Sediminicoccus rosea: one gene and its partner. The protein of the gene in region 1 interacts with the protein of each later gene in a pairwise test. Links are inferred from orthologs where the notes say so. Each region holds a gene or a part of one and is shown in the gene's direction. Other genes may lie near its edges. The genes, in order: rplK and R9Z33_RS02725.

Region 1 (5,854 bases):
CCTCGACGCAATTCTGGACGGTGGGGACGATCTCGGTCGGCGTCAGCCTGGCGCTGGGCGCGCTCGGCATGCAGCTGCTGCGCCGCCGCCTGCGCCGCTTCCGCCTCGCCGAGGAAGCCACGCGCGACCTCGCGATGCGCGACCCGCTCACCGGCATCCGCAACCGGCGCGGCCTGACCGAGGCGCTGGAGAGCGAGGAATTCGCCGAGGCCTGGAGTTCGGGCGCGCCCATCATGCTGGCGCTGGCCGATCTCGACGGCTTCAAGCCGGTGAACGACACCTATGGCCATGCGGCGGGCGACGAGCTGCTGAAGCAGATCGCGCACCGCCTGGATTGCGAAGTGGCGCGCCAGGGCATCGCGGCGCGGCTCGGCGGCGATGAATTCGCGCTGATGCTCCTGCTCGACCCGGCCGATCCCGAAGGGGCGGCCGAGGATGCCGCGCGCCGCCTGATGGGGGTGGTGCGCGTGCCCTTCACCCTGAACCCAGATGGCACCGCGGCGGGCGGCGGCACGGTGCAGGTGCGCGTCGGGCTCAGCCTCGGCGTCGCCCTGGCGCCCGGGGATGCGGCCGATGCGGAGGAGCTGATGCGCCGCGCCGATTCCGCCCTCTACCGCGCCAAGGCGGAGGGGCGCGGCCGCTTTCGCCGCTTCACGCCGGAGATGGACCCGCGGCTGGGCAAGCGGCGCGGCGCGATGCGGCTGGAGGCCGAGCTGCGCGAGGCGCTCGCCCAGGATGCCCTGACCTGCCACTACCAGCCGATCCGCCTGCTCGCCTCAGGCGGGCTGCTCGGCTTCGAGGCGCTGGCCCGCTGGCCGCACGCCACGCGCGGCTTCGTCTCGCCCACCGAATTCATTCCGATCGCGGAGGCGGCGGGGCTGATCGTGCCGCTGACGCACCACCTGCTGCGAATGGCCTGCCGAGATGCGGCGGCCTGGCCGCAGCCGGCGACGCTCTCCTTCAACCTTTCGCCCCTGCACCTGACCGAGTCCGACCTGCCGCGCCAAGTGGCGCAGGTCCTCGAGGAGACGGGTCTGCCGCCCGGCCGCCTCCAGCTCGAACTGACCGAGGGCGCGCTGCTCGGCGACCTGCGCCAGGGCCATGCGATGCTTTCGGAGCTGAAGGCGATGGGCGTGCGGCTCGCGCTGGATGATTTCGGCACCGGGCATTCCGGCCTGCGGGAACTCCAGGCGCTGCCCTTCGACGTGATCAAGGTGGATGCGGGCTTCGTCCGCGCCATGGCCTCCGATGCCGGGGCGCGGAAGATCGTGGCGGCCATCATCGGCCTGGGCGAGAGCCTGGGCCTGCCCGTGGTGGCGGAAGGCATCGAGGAGGAACTGGATGTGGAGTTCCTGACGCGGCTGGGCTGCGACATGGGGCAGGGTTGGCTGCTTGGGCGGCCCGTCCCGGCCGGGCAGGTGGCGGCGCTCATGCAGGGCGCGGCCCGGGCGGCGGGGCGGCTGGACGCCGCCTGATGCGGCCGAGCCGGCAAGGCGCGGAGCTGCGGGCCGGCGCTGGGCCGTGAAGGCTCGGGTAAGCTCTTGAGCGTAGAAGCGCCGGGATTCCGCATCCTTCCGAAACAGGAGCCGCCCCGGCATGTCATTCCGTCGTCTCTCCCTCGCGAACAAGCTGCGCGCCGGCCTGGGGGGCCTGCTCCTCCTGGTCACCCTGCTGGCGGGCGTGGCCTTGTATGTGATGCGCGACATGAATCATCGCGCGGTGGACATCCAGACCAACTGGCTGCCCTCGGTGGTGGCGGTCGCCGGGCTCAACACCGCGGTGCTGGATCTCCGGCGCGGGGAGCTCTCGGCCTTCACGCGCAGCGACGCCGCGGACCGCGCGCGCGTCCTGGAGACGCTTCCCGCGCTGGTTTCGCGGATCGGGGCGAGTCTCGAGGCCTACCGGCCGCTGCTGGCGCATCCCGAGGAATTCCGGATCTTCCCCGGCGTCGAACGCAGCCTGCAGGACTATCTGAACGGCCACCGGCAGATGCGCGAGGCCCTGGCGGCGGGCGACATCGCGCGCGCGACTGCACTTCTCGGCGAGGGGCGCGCGGCGGTGGACCGCGCCCTCCAGGGGCTGCAGGAACTGGTGCGGATCAACGCCCGCGAGGCCGGCGCCGCGGCGGACCGAGCCTCCGCCGCGGCCAGCCTGGGCCGCACCTTGCTGGTCATCGTGTTCGCCGGGATCTTCGCGGCGGGCGTGGCCATCGCCGTGCTGACGGCGCGCACCATCACGGGCCGCGTCATGAACATCTCCGCGGCGCTGGACCGGCTTTCGCGGCGGGACTACGCCTTCGAGCTGAAGGAAGTGGCCGACCAGGACGAGCTCGGCCACATGGCGCGGGCACTCGACACCTGCCGGGACGGGCTGAAGGAGGCGGACCGCCTGGCCGAGGCCGCGGCGGCCGAGGCGCGCGCCCAGGCCGAGCGCACCGCCCGCGTGGATCAGCTGGTGCAGGGCTTCGAGGCGCAGGCGAGCGAGGCGCTCAGCACCGTGTCCAGCGCGGCGACGGAGCTTTCCGCCACTGCCGTCGCCCTGTCGGAGACGGCGGGGGAGGGGACGCGGCAGGCCACGGCGGTCGCTTCCTCGGCCGGCCAGACCAGCGCCAATGTCCAGACGGTCGCCGCCTCCTCCGAGGAGCTGGCCAGCTCCATCGCGGAGGTGGCGCGCCAGGTGCGGCACACCGCCTCCATCACCGGGCGCGCCACCGAGGCGGCGCGCGAGACGGACAATACGGTGCGCGGCCTGGCGGAGGCGGCGGCGAAGATCGGTGATGTCGTGCGCCTGATCAGCGACATTGCGGGGCAGACCAACCTGCTGGCGCTGAACGCGACGATCGAAGCGGCGCGCGCGGGGGATGCTGGCAAGGGCTTCGCCGTGGTGGCGAGCGAGGTGAAGAGCCTGGCCGGCCAGACGGCGCGGGCGACCGAGCAGATCAGCCAGCAGATCGCCGCCATGCAGGCCGAGACGACGCGCACGGTGGAGGCGATCGCCGGCATCGGCCGCACCATCGAGGAGCTGAACGAGACGACGGCGCAGGTGGCCGCCGCCTCCGAGCAGCAGGCCGCGGCGACCCTGGAGATCGGGCGCGCCGTGGCGGAGGCGGCGCAAGGCGCCGAGGAGGCATCGCGCGGCGCGGCGGGGATGATGGATGGGGCGGAGCGGACCGGCGGCTCGGCCCGGGATGTGCAGGGCGCCTCGGCCGAACTGGCGCAGCAATCCGAGCGGCTTCGCGCCCAGGTGGATGGCTTCCTGCGGGATATCCGCGCCGCCTAGGGCATGGCCCGCCGCGGTGGAAACGCCGGGGCGGTCGGTCATTCTCTTATCGGGGCTGGACCGTGATCCGGTGATGGCGGATCACGGTCCGCGGCCGGTCTGCATCTTCCGCATGGCAGATGCGGCCGGATCCTGCGGGAAAGCGCCGAAACGGGGTGGACAGACGGGCTCCGGCATTCTACACGCCGCGCTTCCGGTGGGAGGCATGCGCTTCCCGGCCGCAGGGAAACGCGGGAGGTCGGGAGCGTGACTTGGCTCCAGGCCGGTGGGACCGCGGGTCTCTCCACATCGAGAGGACTGGATTGTCATGGCTAAGAAGATCGCCGGCTACATCAAGCTGCAGGTGCCCGCCGGCAAGGCGAACCCCTCGCCGCCCATCGGCCCCGCGCTGGGTCAGCGCGGCCTGAACATCATGCAGTTCGTGAAGGAATTCAACGCGGCGACGCAACAGATGGAGCCGGGCACGCCGACGCCCGTGGTCATCACCGCATATACCGACCGCAGCTTCTCCTTCGTCACGAAGACGCCGCCGAACACCTACTTCCTGAAGCGCGCCGCCAAGATCGAGAAGGGCAGCACCACCCCGGGCAAGGGCGCCATGGTGGGCCGCGTCACGAAGTCGCAGCTGGTCGAGATCGCCCAGGTGAAGATGAAGGACATGAATTGCACCGACGTCGAGAGCGCGGTGCGGATGCTGGCGGGCTCGGCCCGCTCCATGGGCATGACCGTGGTGGAGGGCTGAACATGAGCAAGCGCATGAAGGCCCTCGCGGCCACCGTTACGCCGAACAAGGCCTATCCGCTGAACGAGGCGATCGCGCTGGCCAAGGCCAATGCCAAGGCCAAGTTCGACGAGACCATCGAGATCTCGATGAACCTCGGCATCGATCCCCGCCATGCCGACCAGATGGTCCGTGGCGTGGTCGGCCTGCCGAACGGCACCGGCAAGACGGTCCGCGTGGGCGTCTTCGCCCGCGGCCCGAAGGCCGAGGAAGCCAAGGCCGCCGGCGCCGACGTGGTGGGCGCCGATGACCTCGCCGCCCTGGTGCAGGAAGGCAAGATCGACTTCGACCGCTGCATCGCGACGCCGGACATGATGGCCCTGGTGGGTCGCCTCGGTAAGGTGCTGGGCCCGCGCGGCCTGATGCCGAACCCGAAGCTCGGCACCGTGACCATGGACGTGAAGGGCGCGGTCACCGCCGCCAAGGCCGGCCAGGTGGAGTTCCGCGCCGAGAAGGCCGGCATCATCCATGCCGGCATCGGCAAGGCGAGCTTCGGCGAGGAGGCCCTGCTGGCCAATGCCCGCGCCTTCGTGGACGCCATCCAAAAGTCCCGCCCGACCGGCGCGAAGGGCACCTTCGTGAAAAAGGTCGCCGTCTCGTCCACCATGGGCGTCGGCGTGAGCGTGGATGTGACCAGCCTCAACGGCTGATGGAATTCGCCCCGGCCTTGGCCGGGGCGCGCAGGGGGTGGGCCTTCGGGCCCGCCGCCGCACCTGTCGGAGATTGCAGGCGCCTGACCCCGGTCAGGCTTAATGGGCCGAGGCCCGCCCGCATGAGACGGGGAACCGAGATTCTCCCGCCCGGGCCATGGCCCGGGTCGGAATGGCTTGGCTTTCCGGCGACGACAGGCGAACGGGGCAGGGGGATGGTCCCCTTGCCCCCGTGTGAACCGGTCGAAGCCCTTCCACAAGGCTCCGACCACCGACGGAGACGTGACGTTGGATCGTACGGAAAAGCGCGCCTTCGTTGACTCGATGGCCGAAGTCTTCGCGCAGACGTCGTTCGTGCTCGTGGCCCAGAACAAGGGTCTCACGGTCGCGGCGGTGGATGATCTGCGGCGGAAGATGAAGGCTGCCGGGGCAACGTACAAGGTTGCGAAGAACCGGCTGGCCAGTCGCGCCCTCGACGGCACCCGTTTCCAGGGCATCTCGCCGCTGCTGAAGGGCCCGACCGCGCTTGCGTGGTCGGCCGACCCGGTGGCCGTGGCGAAGACCGCCGTGGAGTTCGCCAAGGGGAACGACAAGTTCGTGATCCTGGGCGGGGCGCTTGGCACCCAGAACCTGAACGCCGATGGCGTGAAGGCGCTGGCCGAGCTTCCCTCGCTCGACACGCTGCGCGCATCGCTGCTGGGTCTGATCCAGACCCCCGCGACGCGCATTGCCGGGGTGGTTCAAGCCCCCGCAGGGCAGCTGGCACGGGTGCTGAAGGCATATGCGGACAAGGAAGCCGCCTGAGGCGGGCTGCCGGCGGACCTAGGGTCCGGCGGCGGGATGCCAAGCGGCGGTGGGTCTGCAGAGGGACCGATCAGCTTTCCACTATTCTGGCCCTGCCACGATGTCGCGGTGGGGTTGTCAAGCCACAGTCAAGCCATTAGTTAGAAGGAACACGAATATGGCCGATCTTGCAAAGCTCGTTGACGAGCTGTCCGCGCTGACCGTCCTGGAGGCCGCCGAGCTCTCCAAGATGCTCGAAGAGAAGTGGGGCGTCTCCGCCGCCGCGCCGGTGGCGGTTGCCGCCGTGGCCGGCCCGGCTGCCGCCGCCGCTGCTCCTGCCGAGGCGCAGACCGAGTTCACG
Region 2 (5,896 bases), 1.1 Mb from region 1 along the record:
ACGCTGCACGCGGCCAAGGGGCTTGAGTTCGACATGGTCTTCCTGCCGGGCTGGGAGGAGGGGCTGTTTCCCTCGCAGCGCAGCCTGGACGAGGGCGGCGCCAAGTCGCTCGAGGAGGAGCGGCGCCTCGCCTATGTCGGCATCACGCGGGCGCGCAGGCATTGCGTGATCAGCCATGCGGCCAACCGGCGCATCTATGGCAACTGGGTCAGCTCCATCCCCTCGCGCTTCCTGGATGAGCTGCCCGAGGGCGAGGTGCTGCGCGAGGGCGGCGTCACGCAACAGCCCCGCATGCCCTCCAGCGTGTTCGCGGCCGGCCTGCCGCTGAGTTCGCAGCGCCGCCCGCGCGTGATCGAGGCCGGCGCCTGGGAGGTGGACCAGCGGCCGGAGCGCGAGAAGGCCTTCGCGCGCGGCACCCGCGTCTTCCACCAGAAATTCGGCTATGGCCGCGTGCTGGCCGTGGATGACGACAAGCTGGAGATCGAGTTCGAGAAGGCGGGCGTGAAGCGGGTGCTGGACCGCTTCGTGGAGCCCGCCTGAGGTTTGCTGCGCGAATGATCCACCGGTTCGGCGATGCCGCCCCGGCGGATCATGCGCGGGGCGTCACCCGAACTTCTTTTGGCCCGCCACCCACGTCTCGCTCACCTTGATGGCGGCGATCTTGGTCGGGTCCACTGTCAGCGGGTTCTCCTCCAGGATGGTGAAGTCCGCCTCCTTGCCGCGCTCCACCGTGCCCAGGCGGTCGGCGAGGCCGAGCTGCCGCGCGGCATCCACCGTGACGGACTCCAGCGCGCGCCGCACGGTCACGGCCTGGTCGGCGCCGATGACGGAATTGTCCACCTGGCAGATGCGCGTGACCGCCGTCTGCACGAGGCGCAGCGTGCCGAGCGGCGAGCAGGGGCTGTCGGTGTGCAGCGTGAAGCGCACGCCCTCCTTCGCGCAGGCGCCGGCCGGGTCGGTGAAGGCGGCGCGCGTGGGGCCGAAGATCTGGTCCCGGTAGGCGGCCCCATAGAGCGTGACATGGTTCATCAGGAAGCTCGGCTCGATGTTGAGCCGCTTCATCCGCACGATCTGGTCCTGCCGCAGCATGGTGGCGTGCTCGATGCGGTTGATGCCGAAGGCGGTGGAATTGCCGTAGGCGGCCTCGATCGCGTCGAGCGAGAAATCGATCGTCTTGTCGCCGTTGCAATGGATCAGCACCGGCATGCCGGCGGCCTTCACCGCGGCCACCATCTGCTTCATCTGGTCGGCGTTGAAGTTGGGCTGGCCCATGTCGGTCCCGCCCAGATAGGGCTGCGTCTGGCCGCCGGTACGCGTCTGGTTCGAGCCGTCGCCCACGATCTTCACGCCGTAGAGCATGAGCAGCGAATTGGGCAGCTGCGCCGCGCGCGGGCCGAGGCCGAGACTGCGATAGGGCGCGAAGCCCGCCATGTCCTCGTACATCAGGCTCGCGCTGAGGCGCAGCGGCGCCGTCGCCGCGATCTGGCTGAAGCCCTCGATCCATTCGGACTTCATCGTGCCCGGCTCGTGCAGCAGCGTGTTGCCGGTGGCGGCGGCGGCCTGCATGTAGCGGTTGATCGCCTGGGTCGCGAGCTGCGGCGTGATGCGCGGCAGGCCGACCGAGACCACCTTCAGCATCGCGCTCATCTCGAAGACGCGGCCGTCCAGCCTGCCGTCCGGCCCGCGCCCGAAATGGCCGCCGCCGGGCAGCGCGCCGATATCCTCCGGGATGTTCGCGGCGCGCAAGGCGGCGCTGTTCACCGCCGCGTCATGGCCGTTCGTGTACCAGACGAAGATCGGCCGCGTGGTCGAGATGCCGTCCAGCTCGGTGCGCGAGAGGTCGCCGCCCTGCAGCAGGTTGTCGAAGTTCGACACCATCACCCACTGGCCTTCCGGCGTATTGGCGACGAGCTGGCGGAGATTGGCGAGCAGGTCCGCGCGGGTGCGGTTCTTCAGGTAGCCGATGTCGGTCAGCAGCTCGAGGTAGAGCGAGGAGAGGGCCGTGTGGTTGTGCGGGTCGATCAGGCCGGGCAGCAGCGTGCGGCCCTGCAGGTTCACGATCCGCGTGTCGCGCGTGGCGAGCGCCATGACATCGGCCGCCGCGCCGACGGCGGTGATCCGCCCTCCGGTGACGGCGATGGCCTCGGCCATGGTGTCCCCGGCCATGGTGACGATGTTGCCGCCGCGGAAGATGGTCTCGGGGCCGGTGGGGGCGGGCGCATTGGCGGGCGTATTGGCCCAGGGCACGGTCTGCGCCTGGCCGGCCAGCGGGGCGGCGGCGGCCGATACCGCGACGGCCATGAAGCCGCGGCGGGTGGGCGGCTTGAACAATCCGGCGAGCCCGCCGGGCTGGCTGAAGAGCGAGGGATGGGCGATCAGCGGGCTGACGCAGGCGCGGCACATGGCGTTGGCTTTCCTTCGGCCGGATTGGCGGAGATCTGGGCGCTCCGCTCGACCATCACGCTAGATGTCGTCGCATGCGCCGCGCAACACGCGCTTGCGGGCGGCGAGATGGGGCGTACATGACGAATCGTTCAGAAAATCCCCGCAAAAGCGCCAAGACCGCGTGAAACGGGAGGTCTTCCGCCGCGGAAAACATGGCCTGCGCGTCAGTCCCCGACAAAACTCCACAATTCGCGCGGCATGGGAAGGCGCGGTTTGGGTCTGGCCGCGAATGGGTGTAGCGAGGGCGCTTCTTTCTGCCCGCCGCCCGGAATCCCCATGAAGAAACAGCCCGCGCCGCTCGAAACCCTGGTGCTGGACCAGCTGCCCGATGAGGCGATGCCGGCCTATGAGGCCGCGCTGCTCTCGGTCAGCGCCACCGTCGCGCTGTTCCTGGACGAGGAGACGGGGAATTGGCGCATCGAGGCGGTGCGCGAGGCGCAGGCCGACGCGGACGCGCTGCAGGCGGCGCTCGCGCTGGCCGCCGGGCTGACGGGGCATGAGGCGCCGCTGACCCGCCACGCCACGGAATCCGAGGGCTGGCTGGCCCGCACGGTGGAAGCCTTCCCCGAGCAGGAGATCGGCCGCCGCTTCCTGATCCGCCCCACCCATGTGGCGCCGCGCCCGACCTATGGCCGCATCGCGCTGACGCTGGATGCGGGCCTCGCCTTCGGCTCGGGCGAGCATGCCTCCACGCAAGGCTGCCTGATGGCGCTGGAGCGGCTGCCGAAGCGCCTGCCGCGCGTGCTGGATGTGGGCACGGGCAGCGGCATCCTCGCCATGGGTGCGGCCAAGCTCTGGCATGTGAAGGCGCTGGCGAGCGACCTCGACCCCTGGTCGGTCCGGGTCACGCGGGAGAATGCGGCGATGAACGGGCTCGCGCCGCGGCTGCGCGCCGTGCTGGCCACCGGCTACGCGCATAACGCCATCACGCGCGGCGCGCCCTATGACCTGATCTTCGCGAACATCCTGGCGCGGCCGCTCTGCGCCATGGCGAAGGACCTCGCGGCGCATCTGCGCCCCGGCGGGCGGGCCATCCTGGCCGGGCTGCTGGGCAAGCAGGTGCGGATGGTGCTGGCCGCGCATCGCAGGGCCGGGCTGGTGCTGGAGCGTCGCATCAGCCTCGACCCCTGGGCGACGCTGGTGCTGCGGAAGCCCGGTTGAGACGAGAGGACACGCACATGCCCACCCGCAGCCACACCGTCACCTGGGAAAGCCTGGACGGTCCCTCGCCCTATGCCGGGCTGCCCGGGCTGGAGGCGATGCAGCGCTCCATCGCGGATGGGGTGCAGCGCAGCCCGATGTTCGCGCTGATGGGCATCCGCCTGGTCCGCGCCGAGGAAGGTCTCGCCGTGATGGAGGGCGAGATCGGCGAGCAGTTCTACAACGGCATCGGCATCGCCCATGGCGGCTATGCGGCCACCATCCTGGATGCCGCGCTGTGGAACGCGGTGCGCACGGTGATGGAGGCGGGCCGCGCGCACACCACCCTGGATCTCAAGGTGAACTATGCCCGGCCGCTGACGGTCGCCTCGGGCCGCGTCTCCTGCGAGGGGCGCGTCGTGCATCGCGGCGGCCGCACCGCCATCGCGGAAGCGCGGCTGACCGGCGAGGGGGGCGCGAAGCTCTACGCCCATGGCACCTCGACGCTGATGATCCTCTAGAGAGGACGCCTCACGCTTTCGTGAGCCATTTCTTCGCCACCCGGCATGCCACCGTATAGGCCGGGTTGAACACGTTGCCGACGTCGTAGCGCACCACCATGCCCATCAGGTGGCTCGCGGCGCGCGCATCCAGGCCGTAATCCTCGCCCAGCCAGCGCTGCATCTCCGTCGTCGCGTGCTGCAGCGCCTGGTCCAGCGGGCGGGCATTGCCGATGGTGATGATCTCCTCGGCCGTCTCGGCGCGCGGCCAGGTGATGCGGCGCTTCAGCACGGACAACCGCACCTCCATCTCGAAGGAGGTCTCGATGCCCGTTCCGGTGATTTCGCCATCGCCCTGCGCGGCATGGCCATCGCCCAGGTAGAACAGCGCGCCGGGCACCGAGACGGGGAACCAGGCCGTCGTGCCGGGCGCGAAGCGGCGGTAATCCATGTTGCCGCCATGCGCGCCGCTGGTGGCGGTCGAGATCGCCTCGCCACCCGCCGGCGCCACGCCGAAGCAGCCGATCATGGGCGCGAGCGGCGGCGTAAAGCCGGCCAGAGCGGCGGGCGCGTCCCGCAGCCGCACCGTGCCCTCATTCGCGTTGATCTCCCAGATGGCGCGCTCCTGCTTCGGGCGGTCCAGGATGGCGGCGGGGTCGAGCACGGTCAGCGCCAGCGGCGAATAGGTCCAGCCCGTCCGGCGATTGGGCGTGAGGCGGATGATCTCGACGGCGAGCGTGTCGCCCGGTTCGGCGCCCTCGACGAAGAAGGGGCCGGTCATCGGGTTCGGGCGGGCGGCCACCGCCACCTCGTTGGCATCGAGGCCGGAGGCGTCCACCGTCTCGGCCACCAGCGTGTCGCCATCGGCGATGCGCAGGCAGGGTTCCGCCGTGCCGAGCGTGTTGTGGTAGCGGGTCGGGCGGAAGATGTGGCGGGCCATGGTGTCCTCGGGCGATGTGCGCGGCCGAGGCTAGGGCATGTGCGGCCCGGCGGGAACTTGCGCCTCAGAAATGCTCGGCGCGCAGCACCTGGCAATCGGTGATGTTCACGATGGCGGGGCGGGCCCCCAGCAATTCCTCGCGCGCCTCGATCACGCGCTCGGCCACGGTGGCGCCGCAGATGCAGATGATGACCACATTGTCGAGCACGCCCGAAAGGTCGCCGCCGCGGCGCACGCCCTGGCGGCCGCGCCCGGCCAGGACGGGAAGCTGCGTCCAGCCGGTGGCGCCCAGCCGGTCCAGCAGGTCCGTCACCTCGGCGGCGCGGACGGCCTCCACCACGATTTCGATGCGCTTGCGCTGATGCGTCATGTTCCCACCCCGGCGAGGCGAATCCACAGGGGAATGCCCACCAGGATATTGAAGGGGAAGGAGATGGCGACGGAAAGGGTGACGTAGATGCCCGCATCCGCGCGCGGCAGGGCAAGGCGCATGGCGGCGGGGACGGCGATGTAGCTGGCCGAGCCGGCGAGCACGGCGAAGAGCGCCACGCCGCCCGTCGAAAGCCCGATGAACTGGCCCGTCACCAGCCCCGCCGCGCCCCCGATCAGCGGCATGAGGATGCCGAAGCCGATCAGCGCCACCGGCAGCCCCTTGCCGCCGGCGCGCAGCTGCCGCACCGCCATCAGCCCCATCTCGAGCAGGAAGAGGCAGAGCGCGCCGGGAAACAGCGCCTCGGTGAAGGGGGCGAGCTGGCGGCGGCCCGGTTCGCCCGCGAGATAGCCGATCAGGAAGCTGCCCATGAGCAGCACCACGGGGCCGTTCAGCAGCACCTCGCGCGCCAGCTTGCGGGCGTTGAGCTTCGGCGCATCG

The links.
Region 2: the proteins of rplK (region 1) and R9Z33_RS02725 interact in binary tests that used the Escherichia coli proteins (3 or more experiments, as listed by UniProt). The link is inferred for Sediminicoccus rosea from one-to-one orthologs.

What each region holds. Positions count from the first base shown.
Region 1 is NZ_CP137852.1:1,644,155-1,650,008, forward strand. The notes cover bases 2,604-5,303. They hold rplK (50S ribosomal protein L11), read left to right. Parts: upstream 2,604-3,586; coding sequence 3,587-4,021; downstream 4,022-5,303. Other genes in these bases: R9Z33_RS07865 (HAMP domain-containing methyl-accepting chemotaxis protein), read left to right, coding at 2,604-3,279; rplA (50S ribosomal protein L1), read left to right, coding at 4,024-4,710; rplJ (50S ribosomal protein L10), read left to right, coding at 4,999-5,303. Outside these bases: R9Z33_RS07860 (putative bifunctional diguanylate cyclase/phosphodiesterase), read left to right, coding at 1-1,475; more of R9Z33_RS07865, read left to right, coding at 1,597-2,603; more of rplJ, read left to right, coding at 5,304-5,514; rplL (50S ribosomal protein L7/L12), read left to right, coding at 5,672-5,854. UniProt on the Escherichia coli protein: Forms part of the ribosomal stalk which helps the ribosome interact with GTP-bound translation factors.
Region 2 is NZ_CP137852.1:556,794-562,689, forward strand. The notes cover bases 1,922-4,663. They hold R9Z33_RS02725 (50S ribosomal protein L11 methyltransferase), read left to right. Parts: upstream 1,922-2,721; coding sequence 2,722-3,606; downstream 3,607-4,663. Other genes in these bases: R9Z33_RS02720 (amidohydrolase), read right to left, coding at 1,922-2,403; R9Z33_RS02730 (PaaI family thioesterase), read left to right, coding at 3,624-4,106; R9Z33_RS02735 (acetamidase/formamidase family protein), read right to left, coding at 4,117-4,663. Outside these bases: R9Z33_RS02715 (ATP-dependent helicase), read left to right, coding at 1-540; more of R9Z33_RS02720, read right to left, coding at 604-1,921; more of R9Z33_RS02735, read right to left, coding at 4,664-5,025; R9Z33_RS02740 (P-II family nitrogen regulator), read right to left, coding at 5,090-5,395; R9Z33_RS02745 (sodium-dependent bicarbonate transport family permease), read right to left, coding at 5,392-5,896. UniProt on the Escherichia coli protein: Methylates ribosomal protein L11.